One region of the Tritonibacter mobilis F1926 genome, then DNA from elsewhere that is predicted to be linked to it. Evidence: riboswitches for the same ligand, from Rfam matches in the RefSeq annotation. Region 1 holds a riboswitch; each other region holds the start of a gene.

Region 1 (4,071 bases):
TCCGGATATGTGCGCCCTCTCGCTGCACGTAAGAGACGCCCAAGATCGCAATAAGGGGCATCAAGGCTTCGATATAGTCGACATATCCCGGCAGCGGACCATCCATCAAACCGATCTTGTCAAGAAACGGCGCGAGGAACGTGCGGTCCAATTGGCGTCCCGCAACGGAGTACGCCGCCAGAAACATAAGCGAAAACGCGGCAAGCCCGCTTAGGATTGCGGTTGCCCTTTCGATTGGCAAAAGGGTCCTGTCCAACTTTGATATGATGCTGGAATCACTCAGCACGGTTGATGAACCTGCCATACCTTCCCCCGATATCTGAAAATGAGCTCAAGACACGCGGAGGCCCGAACCATTGGGTCCGGGCCCTACGTGATCGAGAGAAGATCAGCTGCCGCTGCGCTGATCTGCAAGTGTTTTTTGCACGAGGTCATAGAGCTCCTGCCCCGGCAGACCCTGCGCTTCCATGTCTTTAATCCAGGCCTCACGGATTGGATCTGCAGCTTTGGAACGGAACTCCGCCAAGACCTCATCAGAGATCTCTACTTTTTCGACGCCTTTTTCCTCAAGCACCGCATCCCACTTTTTCAACAGCTCTCCGTAGTTCGCCAGATAATGATCCAGCGCTTCCGGAACAGAACTGTCCAGCGCTTCGCGCTCTGCGTCCGAGAGGCTTTCATATGCGTCGATGTTCACGACGACCGGGCAATTTACGGTGCCGGGGTTCAGGTTCGCCGTCCACCAATCCGCACGGTTGATCGTGCCAAAGCTCAAGTGAGCGTGCTGCGCGAAGGAAACCGTGTCTACAACACCCGACTCCATCGCTTGATAGGCTTCTGTCGCGGTAACAGATGTCGGGACAGCCCCAACGGCCTTGAAGGCTTCGCCGATACCACCGGTTGCACGCACTCGCATGCCCTCGAATTCAGCCAGTTCGTCGCGAACCTCACCCGTGCCAACGATGTTGTACTGCGGCATCGGCGAGGTCATCAGCAGCTTTGCGTTCCACTGAGCCATCTCATCCGCAGCAGCCGGGTGATTGTAAACGGCGCTGGAGATTGCAACTTCTTCCTCGAGGTTGGAGACGCCAAGGAAAGGCAGTTCCAGCACAGTAATCACGCGGTTCTTGTCGCGGTGATAGCCCGCACAAAATTGCGCCATCTCAAACGCACCGATGGAGATCCCATCGAGGTTTTCACGGTTCTTTGACAAGCCACCATAGCTGATATTCATGGTGAACTCGCCGTTGGTTTTCTCAGAAACAAGTTCTGCGAGCTTTTCAACATGCTCGGTAAAGGCGCGGCGCTTGCCCCAGACCGAGACATTCCATTCTGTCGCCATGGCTTCTGCAGCAAAGGCGAAGCTCAAGGACGCAAGAGCGGTAAGTCCCAAGAATTTTTTCATATTTTCCTCCCCAGTCGGATTTTTGATGTCTGGTTATGCGGGGCAGGATCACCAAATTGGGCCGCTTTGCCAACCCCAAAGTTCGCATACTCAATGTTGCCGCAGCCGATTGATTTCACCGACAAGACCGCACGGCACATGCTGTGATCTATTTCGAACCGTGCTGAGGTATACCGTTTCGCTACCCTCGGTATTTTTCACCCACCGCGACATGGCTTGTCTCGAACACATTAAACAATGTCGCAAATCGCAGATCCAATTCGTCAAATCTCGATACAACTTTGAATCACGAGGTGCCGTCTGGGCTTGCGCAGACGGAGAATTGGGAAGCCGGTGCGATTCCGGCGCTGCCCCCGCAACGGTCATGAGACTTGCGGGCGCGACATCTGGCCACTGGGAGGAGGAAACCCGGGAAGGCGTCGCGCTCCGACCAGTTGGTCAGTCTCTCAGCCCGGAAACCAGCCTCAGCAGATATCGTCAACCGCGGGCGGCGGTTTGGGCATCTTCAAAGGACGCGGTTCCCTCCGCTGCGGCCTAATGGATACCCTTTGCCGTACGCACCCCCAACCAACTGCAAAACGCGCTGTCATCGACCGCGTTGCGCGGCAGGAGAGTCAGGAAATGAACCGCAATATCAGTGCGCTGATCGCAAGTCACAATCCGGGTCACGCCCTTGCGCAGGCATTTTATAATGATGCTGAAATCTTTCAGACTGATCTGCAGGAGATCTTTTACAAGGAATGGCTCTTTGCGATCCCGGCGTGCGAGCTGGAAAAGGCTGGCAGCTATGTCACCCATCAGGTTGGCAGCTACAATGTGATCATTGTGCGCGGCTCCGACAATGAGATCCGCGCCTTCCACAACTCCTGTCGCCATCGTGGCTCGGTGATCTGCAAGGCGAAAAAAGGCAACAACCCGAAGCTGGTCTGCCCCTATCACCAGTGGACCTACGAGCTCGACGGTCGCCTGCTCTGGGCTCGTGATATGGGACCAGATTTCGACGCCAGCAAACATGGCTTAAAAGTTGTACACTGCCGTGAGCTCGCCGGCTTGGTTTACATTTGCCTTGCAGATGACGCGCCAGATTTCGAACAGTTTGCCAATGTTGCCCGTCCGTATTTGGAAATCCATGATCTCTCGAATGCCAAGGTCGCCTTTGAAAGTTCGATCATTGAGAAGGGAAACTGGAAGCTCGTCTGGGAAAACAATCGCGAGTGCTATCACTGCGGCGGCAACCACCCTTCGCTGTGCCGCACGTTCCCAGATGATCCCTCCATCACAGGTATTGAGGGGGGCGAGACCCCGGCAAACCTGCAAGCGCATTTTGAGCGCTGCGAACAGGCCGGGATGCCCTCTACCTTTCAAATGAGTGAGGACGGCCAGTTTCGCGTCGCCCGCATGCCCCTGAAAGAGGGTGCCGAAAGCTATACGCTGGACGGCAAAACCGCAGTCCGCCGGTGGCTTGGGAAAGCAGCATTCGCAGATGCCGGGTCACTGCTGAAGTTTCACTATCCAACCACATGGAACCATTTTCTCGCCGATCATTCCATCGTGTTCCGGGTCACACCGATCAGCCCAACAGAAACCGAAGTCACCACCAAATGGCTGGTGAACAAGGATGCTGTCGAAGGGGTCGATTATGATCTGAAGCGGCTCACCGAGGTCTGGATCGCCACCAACGATGAGGACCGTGAGGTGGTAGAGTTCAATCAAATGGGCATCAATTCACCTGCCTATGAACCCGGCCCCTACTCCGAGGTGCAGGAAAGCGGCGTGTTGCAATTCGTCCAGTGGTACCTCGAAACCCTCAAACGTAACAGCGGCCCAACAGCTGTGGCGGCGGAGTAAACGATCATGCCGAGAAACAGCGAACGCGCGATCTGGAAAGATACGGAGATGCTGGAATGCGTCTCCATTATTCCCGAAATGGACAATACGGCGTCTTTCACCTTTAAGGCGCCCTCTGGTGCCCTTTTTGAATATGACCCCGGCCAGTTCATGACATTGGAGATCCCAGTTCCGGGTGGACCATTGCACCGGACCTACACGATCTCATCCTCGCCGTCGCGGCCGCGTAACATCACCATCACCGCCAAGGCCCAGCGCGATAGTATCGGAACACGCTGGATGCTGGACAACCTGCGCCCCGGCAGCCGGATCAAAGCGCTGGGTCCGGCAGGTCTGTTCACCAACGCCAACAGCTCGGCAAAGAAGTTCCTGTTTATCTCCGCAGGCTCTGGCATCACACCGATGATGTCGATGACGACAAACATGTGGGATGATGGCGACAACCTCGACATCGTCTTTGTCAATTGTGCCAAACGCCCCTCAGAGATCATCTTTCGCCAACGCTTGGAACAGATGGCAAGCCGATCTGAGGGTTTGGATCTGAAATTCGTGGTCGAAGAGCCTGACCCCTATCGGCCCTGGACAGGGTATCAGGGTGTCTTCAACCAGTTGATGCTTGGCCTCATGGCCCCGGACTATCTGGAACGCGAAGTCTACTGCTGCGGTCCAGAGCCCTTTATGCAAGCCGTGCGGGACGCGCTCGCAGGCCTCGGCTTTGATATGGAAAACTATCATCAAGAAAGCTTCCACGCACCGGTTGAAACCGCTGCAGAGCAACCTGACTTTGATGATGTGGTGCTGGACGATGAAACCAAGGT
Region 2 (4,071 bases), on a different replicon from region 1:
CTGTCTGCCGGCCGCCTCCGTTGGGCTCAAGATGGCGCTCTCGGCCTTTGCTGCCCTGATCGGGAGCATCGGTTTTTTTGCGATCACCCGCCGCCTGCCGCCAGAGGAGCCGCTGTTGGTGCCGCTCGTGGGTATCGTCTACGGCGGTGTGATTGGCTCGGCCGCCGTCTATATCGGTTTTCAACTTGATATGCTGCAATACATCGACATCTGGTTGACCGGTGAGTTCTCCGGCACCATGCGTGGGCGATACGAATTGCTGTGGATTGCAGGTCTTGCGGCAGTGCTGAGTTATCTGGTGGCAGATCAGTTTTCCATTCTTGGCCTCGGGGAAACGGTGAGCCTCAACCTCGGCCTCAACTACCGTCAAGTCGTCCTGAGCGGTCTGGTGGTGATTTCCGTGGTGACGGGCCTTACCGTGGTGACAGTGGGCGCGATCCCCTTTGTCGGGCTGGTGGTGCCAAATCTTGTCAGCCGCCTCGTTGGTGACAATCTGCGCCGTAGCCTGCCGCTGACGGCAATGGCGGGCGCAGGTTTGGTTTTGGCTTCGGATATTTTTGCACGCCTCGTGGTGCATCCGTTCGAGGTGCCCGTGGCGACCGTCATCGGCATCATCGGCGCGGCTGTCTTCCTGTGGATGCTTTACGGCAGAGGGCAGCATGTATCGTAATCGCCTGCTGTTACTCACGCTCGCCCTCGTGGCCTGCGCACTTGCCTATCTGTTCACTGGCGTGAAGGGGAGCCTTGAGTTTGCGCTGATGTTTCGCGGCAAAAAACTCGCAGCATTATTGTTGATCGGCGCAGCGCAGGCGGTGGCGGCGGTGATGTTTCAGACCATTTCCGGCAATCGCATCCTGACACCTGCGATCATGGGGTTTGATGCGCTTTACGTTCTGATCCTGACAGCTGCGGTGGTTGCACTGGGAGCACCTGCCTATCAACAGCTTGATCCGGGGCTGTTGATGCTGACCAATGCGACGTTGATGTGTGCGGCGGCGGTGATGCTCTTTGGCCTGTTGTTGCGCAAAGGGCAGGGCGATCTGATGCGCATGCTTCTGACCGGGGTGGTCTTGGCGGTCATGCTGCGTTCTATCACTGGCCTCCTGCAGCGTGTGATCGACCCAAGTGAATACGCCGTAGTACAAGCGGCCTCTTTTGCGCGGTTCTCTCGGGCCGAAACCGATCTGCTGGGCGTCTCCGCTCTCCTCTGCTGTGGAGCGCTGGGATTGGCGTGGCGTATGCGGCACCGGTTGGATGTGCTGGCACTCGGACCGGTGGCATCAACCTCGCTGGGGGAGCCACCACTTCGCGGGCAGCGCTGGGCGCTCTTGCTGATTTCAGTTCTGGTTGCGGTCTCGACCGCATTGGTGGGGCCAGTGGCCTTCTTTGGTCTTTTGGTTTCTGCGCTGACCTATCTGGTTCTGCCAACCTATCGCCATGCGATCCTGCTGCCGGGTAGCGCGCTGATTTCCGGCGTGATCCTTGTTGGCGGCCAATGGGCGCTCGAGCGTGTCTTTGCCTTTACCACCCCGCTCAGTGTCGTGGTCGAATTCCTTGGTGGGGTGGTGTTCCTGCTGTTGCTGATGAAAGGACTGAAACGATGATCGAGGTCCAGAACCTGTCCCATGATATCCACGGTGCTCCGATCCTCAGGGATATTTCTGTCACTGTCCCCAAAGGCGGTGTGGTCGCGCTTGTTGGTCCCAATGGTGCGGGTAAATCCACGCTGCTGTCACTCATGGCGCGACTAATACCCCGGCAACAGGGGCGTATCACGGTGGATGAGCTTGTCGTGGGCGAAAGCGATGACAAGGATTTGGCAAGGCGACTCGCGATTCTGCCGCAAACGGTTCACGCCGCAAGCCGTTTGACAGTGCGCGATTTGGTTGGCTTTGGCCGGTATCCCTATCACAGGGGACGCCCAACGCCTGATGACCGCGCGATGGTTGAGGACGGTATGCGCCTCTTTGATCTGTTGCCGCTGGCAGAACGGTCGCTTGATACGTTGTCCGGTGGGCAGCGCCAGCGCGCGTTTGTGGCGATGACCTATGTGCAGGATACGGATTATTTGTTGCTGGATGAGCCACTGAACAATCTCGATCTGGCGGCCTCGCGCGCGCTGATGGCCCGCCTCAGAGATCTGGCAGACAATAAGGACCGCACGGTTATCATCGTGCTGCATGACATCAATTTTGCCACCGTATACGCCGACCGTGTTCTGGTGATGAAGGAGGGGCGCCTTTGTGCAGATGGTGCACCACAGGATGTGATTACCGAGACGCTGATCCAGAGCGTCTTTGAAACCGACGCGCCATTGCGCACGGTTGAGGGTCGCCCGGTCGTGATGGTCTGATCCGGCTCCTCCCTGTCGCTTGACACAGGCCGTCTCACTGACGCAAGAGAGTAGCGATGGTTCCCCGACGCCTAAGGCAAGTGGGATGAAAAGGGAATTCGGTGAGGAGGAGCCAAAGGGCGCCGAATCCGAAACTGCCCCCGCAACTGTAAGCGGCAAGTGCCCCGTCACACACCACTGATCCAAATGGGTCGGGAAGGGACGGACGCGCAACGACCCGCAAGTCAGGAGACCTGCCATCGCGATGTATAAACCAAGCGGGCGGTGGGCCTGCGGAGGACGCGATGCCAGATGTGATGTATCTGATGAACTGCAGTTGCCTACCTCCCGTTGGGAGGCTGGGATGCACGTTTATCTCTACCTGATTTCAGCTACTTACGTGAGCGCTAAGCGTTCCGCAGCACTCGCCCAAGGGCTTGAGGAGGCCGCCCCTGTTCCCGCCATGGCCATTCGACTGGAGGCAGAGGGACAGGGTCTTTGGGCCGCGCTTGATGAACTCCTCGCGCGGGGGGCCAGCCGTATTGATCTGCGCCCGGTCGGAATGCCGTTTTCACAATCGCTGGAGAAATGGCTGCCCAGTGCAGCAGGTGCATGGCTTGCCCAGCAATCGGGCTCAACACCGGAGTTGTTTTTTGCCAGCAGCCCGGAACACGACGCGGCCACCGTGCGCACCATTGCGCGGGCTGAGTTACCCCTGCGCCGGATTGGTGAAAAACCTGCGGGTGAGATGGGGAAGGGTTGGGATTTGCCGCCCGCGCATCGGCACCACCTGTTGGTTTGCACAGGTCCGCGTTGCCATGTGAAAGACGCGCCTAACCTTGCTGATGCACTCAAGGTGGAAATTCGGCGTGCCGGGCTCAGTGATAGCTGTTTGGTGACCACCACCGGTTGCGTGTTTCCATGTAACGCCGGACCGGTGATCGTGCATTACCCGCGCGGCGATTGGTATCGCGTGGCCGATCTCTCAGACATCCAGAGCTTTGTCGCGATCGTGCTCGCAAAGGGTGGCCGACTTGAACATCTTATTTTTCATCAAACGGGAGTGTCCCATGAACCTGCGTAATTTGCTGCTGCCGCTCGGGTTGCTGGCCTCGGCGGCGCATGCCGACCCGGTCACCATTGAAAGCTGTGGCGTCTCACATACTTTTGAGAACGCTCCGAGCCGCGCCATCTCCCTCAACCAGCAGGCGACAGAAGTCATGCTGGCGTTGGGGTTGCAGGACGCGATGGTTGGCACCGCCTATATGGATGATGCCATCCCGGAACAATGGAAGGCCGCCTATGACACCGTGCCTGTGCTGGCTGAAAAATACCCAGCTGCTGAGGTGGTGTTGGCAAAGGAGCCTGATTTCCTCTTTGCCGGATTTGGTTCTGCTTTCTCTGAGGACAATCTCGGCGAGGCGACCAAATGGCATGACCTTGGCGTTGGCACCTATCTGGTGGATGCTTCATGTAAGGAAAAGCACCCCAAAGACGTGCCTTTGACTGTCGAGCCGATCTTCCACGACATTGAAACGGTTGGGAAACTCTTTGCAGTCGAAGATCGTGCAAAAGATCTGGTGGGCACACTCAAAGCCCGTCTGGACGCAGTGACGGCCGCGCCTGCGGGCGAAGGCCAATCCGCGTTTATCTACGACAGCGGCACCGATACGCCGTTCTCTATCGGGTGTTGCGGCGGGCCTGCCCTTCTGTCTCAGCTCACGGGTCTCGATAGCATC
Region 3 (4,071 bases), on a different replicon from region 1:
CTCACCTATCAACTGGGCGGCGTTGCAGCCTGCCTCGGCACGGCCACCGTGATGATCGCCCTCAGCGCGCTGATCGCCGGTCGCCTGACCGCCCCAACACCAGAAAGCACCCCGGCATGAGCATCTTTGAAAAATACCTGAGCATCTGGGTGGCGCTGGCCATGGTTGCGGGCATTGCGCTTGGCAATCTCTCCCCTGCCCTCGTGGGCACCATTGCCGCCGCCGAGGTCGCCAGTGTCAATCTGGTGGTGGCGGTGCTGATCTGGGCGATGGTCTACCCGATGATGATCGGCGTGAACCCCAAGAGCCTGCGGGATGTGGCACGCCAGCCCAAGGGGCTTGCGATCACGCTGGTGGTCAACTGGCTCATCAAACCCTTCAGCATGGCCGCCCTTGGCGTTCTGTTTTTCGAGGTGGTCTTTGTCCCCTTCCTGAACCCCGCTGACGCCCAGCAATATATCGCCGGGCTGATCCTGCTCGGGGCCGCACCCTGCACCGCTATGGTGTTTGTCTGGTCGCAACTGACCAAGGGCGACGAGAGCTATACGCTGCTGCAAGTCTCGGTGAACGATCTGATCATGGTAGTGGCCTTTGCTCCGATCGTGGCCTTCCTCCTCGGGGTCACCGATATCGAGGTGCCGTGGAGCACGCTGATCCTGTCGGCGGTGTTGTTTGTGCTGCTGCCCCTTGTGGCCGGTCTTTGGACTCGGAGCCACCTGGGGGATGAGGCGCGTATCGCCGCCTTCCTGGCACGGATCAAACCGCTGTCGGTCATCGGTCTGATCGCAACCGTGGTGATCCTGTTTGGCCTGCAAGGTCAGGTCATTCTCGACCGCCCCGCCGTGATCGCCATGATCGCCGTGCCGATCCTGATCCAGAGCTATGGCATTTTCTTCATCGCCTATGGCGCCGCCTATGCGATGCGGGTGCCACATCGGATCGCCGCCCCCTGCGCGCTGATCGGGACGTCGAACTTCTTTGAACTGGCGGTCGCGGTGGCAATCAGCCTCTTTGGCCTCAATTCCGGCGCAGCATTGGCAACTGTCGTTGGCGTACTGGTCGAGGTGCCGGTGATGCTCACCCTGGTGGCCTTTGCCAACCGCACCCGCGCCAAGTTTCCCTTGACCGACGCCGAAGGTCAGGCAAGCTGATCTCGTACCGAGTATGGGAGGTCTGACATGCCAGATGTAACCGCAAGCTGCCTGTGCGGCGACATTCACCTAGTGGCATCGGGCAAACCGGAAAGCGTCGGCCTCTGTCACTGCCTCGACTGTCGCAAACACCACGGCGCGGTCTTTTGGGCCGCTGCCATATACCCAGAAAACGCGGTGACTGTGACGGGCGACACACAGCAGTATCAAGGGCGTCATTTCTGCCCCAGATGCGGCTCTTCCGTTTTTTCATGCAGCGATGGCGAGGTGGAAGTTCACCTTGGCGCGCTGGACAAACCCGACCAATTCACCCCGACCTATGAGCTTTGGACAGATCGCCGGGAAAGCTGGCTGACGCCGCTCTCGGGTGCGGCTCAATATTGCCGCGACAGATCCTAGCCCTACCTTTTGTCGCAGGAAATGAGCCGGGCGATTCCCCTCGTTTCAGGGACCGGATGCGCCCGCACCGAACCTCAACGGATCGAATCTGTGGATAAGCATGGGGGTAAGGCGCAGGATCAGGACGGATATCCTTACAATGCAGACACAATGCAGGGGCGCGACATTTGGGTGGCCTGTGGACAACAAAAGACCCGCTAGCCCTACACCATATATTGACCATTTCGTGCTTCTGCATCAATATCGTGTTGCTTTGGTTCTTTCGAGGCGACTCGCAAGCGAAGAGGGAAACTGGTGTAAATCCGGTGCTGCCCCCGCAACTGTAAGCGGTAAGTTCCGCCCGTGCCACTGATGCGATCGCGCATTGGGAAGGCGGGATGGGGCGTTTGAGCCGCAAAGCCAGGAGACCTGCCAGAGCACGACAAACGACGACCGCGGCGGTGGGCCCGGACGCGTCATTTGGCACTGGAAACAGTGCCGGATTTCGTGACTTCTCCGCCCGGTAGGACAACACCTGAGGGGATCTTGCAGATGAGCATCACTGTCTATTCAAAACCTGCCTGTGTGCAGTGCACCGCCACCACCCGCGCCCTTGAGGCGAAGGGGATCTCTTTTGATCTCGTTGATCTGACAGAAGATGCCGCTGCCATGGAAATGGTGCAGGGCCTTGGCTACCGTCAGGCACCCGTGGTTGTCGCAGGCGAAGATCACTGGGCAGGTTTTCGTCCCGATCTGATCGGCCAGTTGGCATAAGAGACGACGGTGACCGGGCTTGTCTATTACTCCTCCCGTTCGGGCAATACGGCTCGTTTGATGGAGCGACTGGGGCTTAACGCTCTGCGGCTGCCGCAGACAGAGCCTTCCCCGGAAGTAGATGCGCCCTATGTATTGGTAACGCCCACCTTTGCCGATGGCGAAGGGCGTGGTGCGGTGCCAAAACCGGTCATCAAGTTTCTGAACAACACGCGCAATCGTGCCCTTCTGCAGGGCGTGATTGCCGGGGGCAACCGCAACTTTGGCACCACTTTCGCCCTCGCGGGGGATGTGATCGCCAAAAAATGCAATGTCCCCGTCCTCTACCGCTTTGAGTTGGCGGGAACCGAAACAGACATCGCCCGCATCCGCGCGGGCCTCGCCCGGTTCTGGGCGGCACAGGAGCAGCAGACATGCTTGACGCAAGCGTAACCGCCGATCTCGACTATCACGCGCTGAACGCGATGTTGAACCTCTATGATGACGAGGGCAACATCCAGTTCGACGCCGACCGCATGGCGGCCCGGCAGTATTTCCTGCAGCATGTGAATCAGAACACTGTGTTCTTTCACTCGCTGGACGAAAAACTCGGCTACCTCGTTGAGAAAGGCTATTACGAGCCTGAAGTGCTGGATCAGTATTCCCGCAACTTCCAGCGCAAGATCTGGGACGCGGCCTATGGCAAGAAATTCCGCTTCCCGTCCTTCCTCGGCGCGTTCAAATATTACACGTCCTACACGCTGAAAACCCGCGATGGGCAGCGCTATCTGGAGCGCTACGAGGACCGCGTGGTGATGAATGCGCTGACGCTGGCACGCGGGGATGAAAAACTCGCGATGAAGCTGATGTCGGAGATCATCGACGGCCGCTTCCAGCCCGCCACACCCACCTTCCTCAACGCGGGCAAGAAGGCGCGCGGCGAGTTTGTGTCCTGCTTCCTGTTGCGTCTTGAGGACAACATGGAGTCGATCGGGCGCGGCATCAACTCCGCCCTGCAACTGTCAAAACGCGGCGGTGGCGTGGCCTTGATGCTGACCAACATTCGCGAGCATGGCGCTCCGATCAAAGGCATTGAGAACCAGTCTTCGGGCGTCATCCCGGTGATGAAGCTTCTTGAGGACAGCTTTTCTTATGCCAACCAGCTGGGCGCGCGTCAGGGCGCTGGCGCGGTCTATCTGAACGCGCATCACCCGGATATTCTGCGTTTCTTGGATACCAAGCGCGAAAATGCGGATGAAAAGATCCGCATCAAGACGCTGTCGCTGGGCGTGGTGATCCCGGATATCACCTTCCAACTCGCCAAGAAAAACGAGGACATGTACCTGTTCTCGCCGCATGACGTGGAAAAGGTCTACGGTCAGGCCTTCTCGGAAATCTCGGTCACCGAGAAATACCATGAGATGGTCGACAACCCGCAGATCCGCAAAAAGAAGATCAACGCGCGCGCGTTCTTCCAGACCATTGCCGAAATTCAATTTGAATCCGGTTATCCCTACATCATGTTTGAAGACACGGTGAATGCCGCAAACCCCATCGCGGGCCGCATTGCCATGTCGAACCTCTGCTCCGAAATCCTGCAGGTGAACGAGGCCTCCGAGTTCAACGACGATCTGTCGTATGCGCAGATGGGCACGGATATTTCCTGTAACCTCGGCTCCATGAACATCGCGCGTGCGATGGATGGTGGCGATCTGGCCGGCACCGTGGGCACCGCAATCCGCGCGCTCAATGCAGTGTCGGAAATGTCGAGCATCGATTCTGTGCCTTC

What was found. A riboswitch is a leader RNA that binds a small molecule or an ion and turns the genes downstream of it on or off. The one in region 1 is predicted to bind cobalamin.
Region 2: linked by a shared signal. The riboswitch ahead of K529_RS14975 ((2Fe-2S) ferredoxin domain-containing protein) and the one ahead of K529_RS20175 (aromatic ring-hydroxylating oxygenase subunit alpha) in region 1 are both predicted to bind cobalamin.
Region 3: linked by a shared signal. The riboswitch ahead of nrdH (glutaredoxin-like protein NrdH) and the one ahead of K529_RS20175 (aromatic ring-hydroxylating oxygenase subunit alpha) in region 1 are both predicted to bind cobalamin.

What each region holds. Positions count from the first base shown of each region.
Region 1 covers NZ_CP015231.1:1,000,274-1,004,344, reverse strand. The annotation lists gene K529_RS20185 (TRAP transporter small permease subunit) at 1-304, opposite strand, end outside; gene K529_RS20180 (C4-dicarboxylate TRAP transporter substrate-binding protein) at 389-1,405, opposite strand; cobalamin riboswitch at 1,680-1,886, shown strand; gene K529_RS20175 (aromatic ring-hydroxylating oxygenase subunit alpha) at 2,027-3,253, shown strand; gene K529_RS20170 (hybrid-cluster NAD(P)-dependent oxidoreductase) at 3,260-4,071, shown strand, end outside.
Region 2 covers NZ_CP015230.1:3,161,877-3,165,947, forward strand. The annotation lists gene K529_RS14960 (ABC transporter permease) at 1-670, shown strand, start outside; gene K529_RS14965 (iron chelate uptake ABC transporter family permease subunit) at 660-1,604, shown strand; gene K529_RS14970 (iron ABC transporter ATP-binding protein) at 1,601-2,353, shown strand; cobalamin riboswitch at 2,394-2,608, shown strand; gene K529_RS14975 ((2Fe-2S) ferredoxin domain-containing protein) at 2,697-3,416, shown strand; gene K529_RS14980 (ABC transporter substrate-binding protein) at 3,403-4,071, shown strand, end outside.
Region 3 covers NZ_CP015230.1:2,324,122-2,328,192, forward strand. The annotation lists gene arsJ (organoarsenical effux MFS transporter ArsJ) at 1-120, shown strand, start outside; gene arsB (ACR3 family arsenite efflux transporter) at 117-1,151, shown strand; gene K529_RS10945 (GFA family protein) at 1,179-1,550, shown strand; cobalamin riboswitch at 1,788-1,980, shown strand; gene nrdH (glutaredoxin-like protein NrdH) at 2,082-2,303, shown strand; gene nrdI (class Ib ribonucleoside-diphosphate reductase assembly flavoprotein NrdI) at 2,313-2,735, shown strand; gene nrdE (class 1b ribonucleoside-diphosphate reductase subunit alpha) at 2,717-4,071, shown strand, end outside.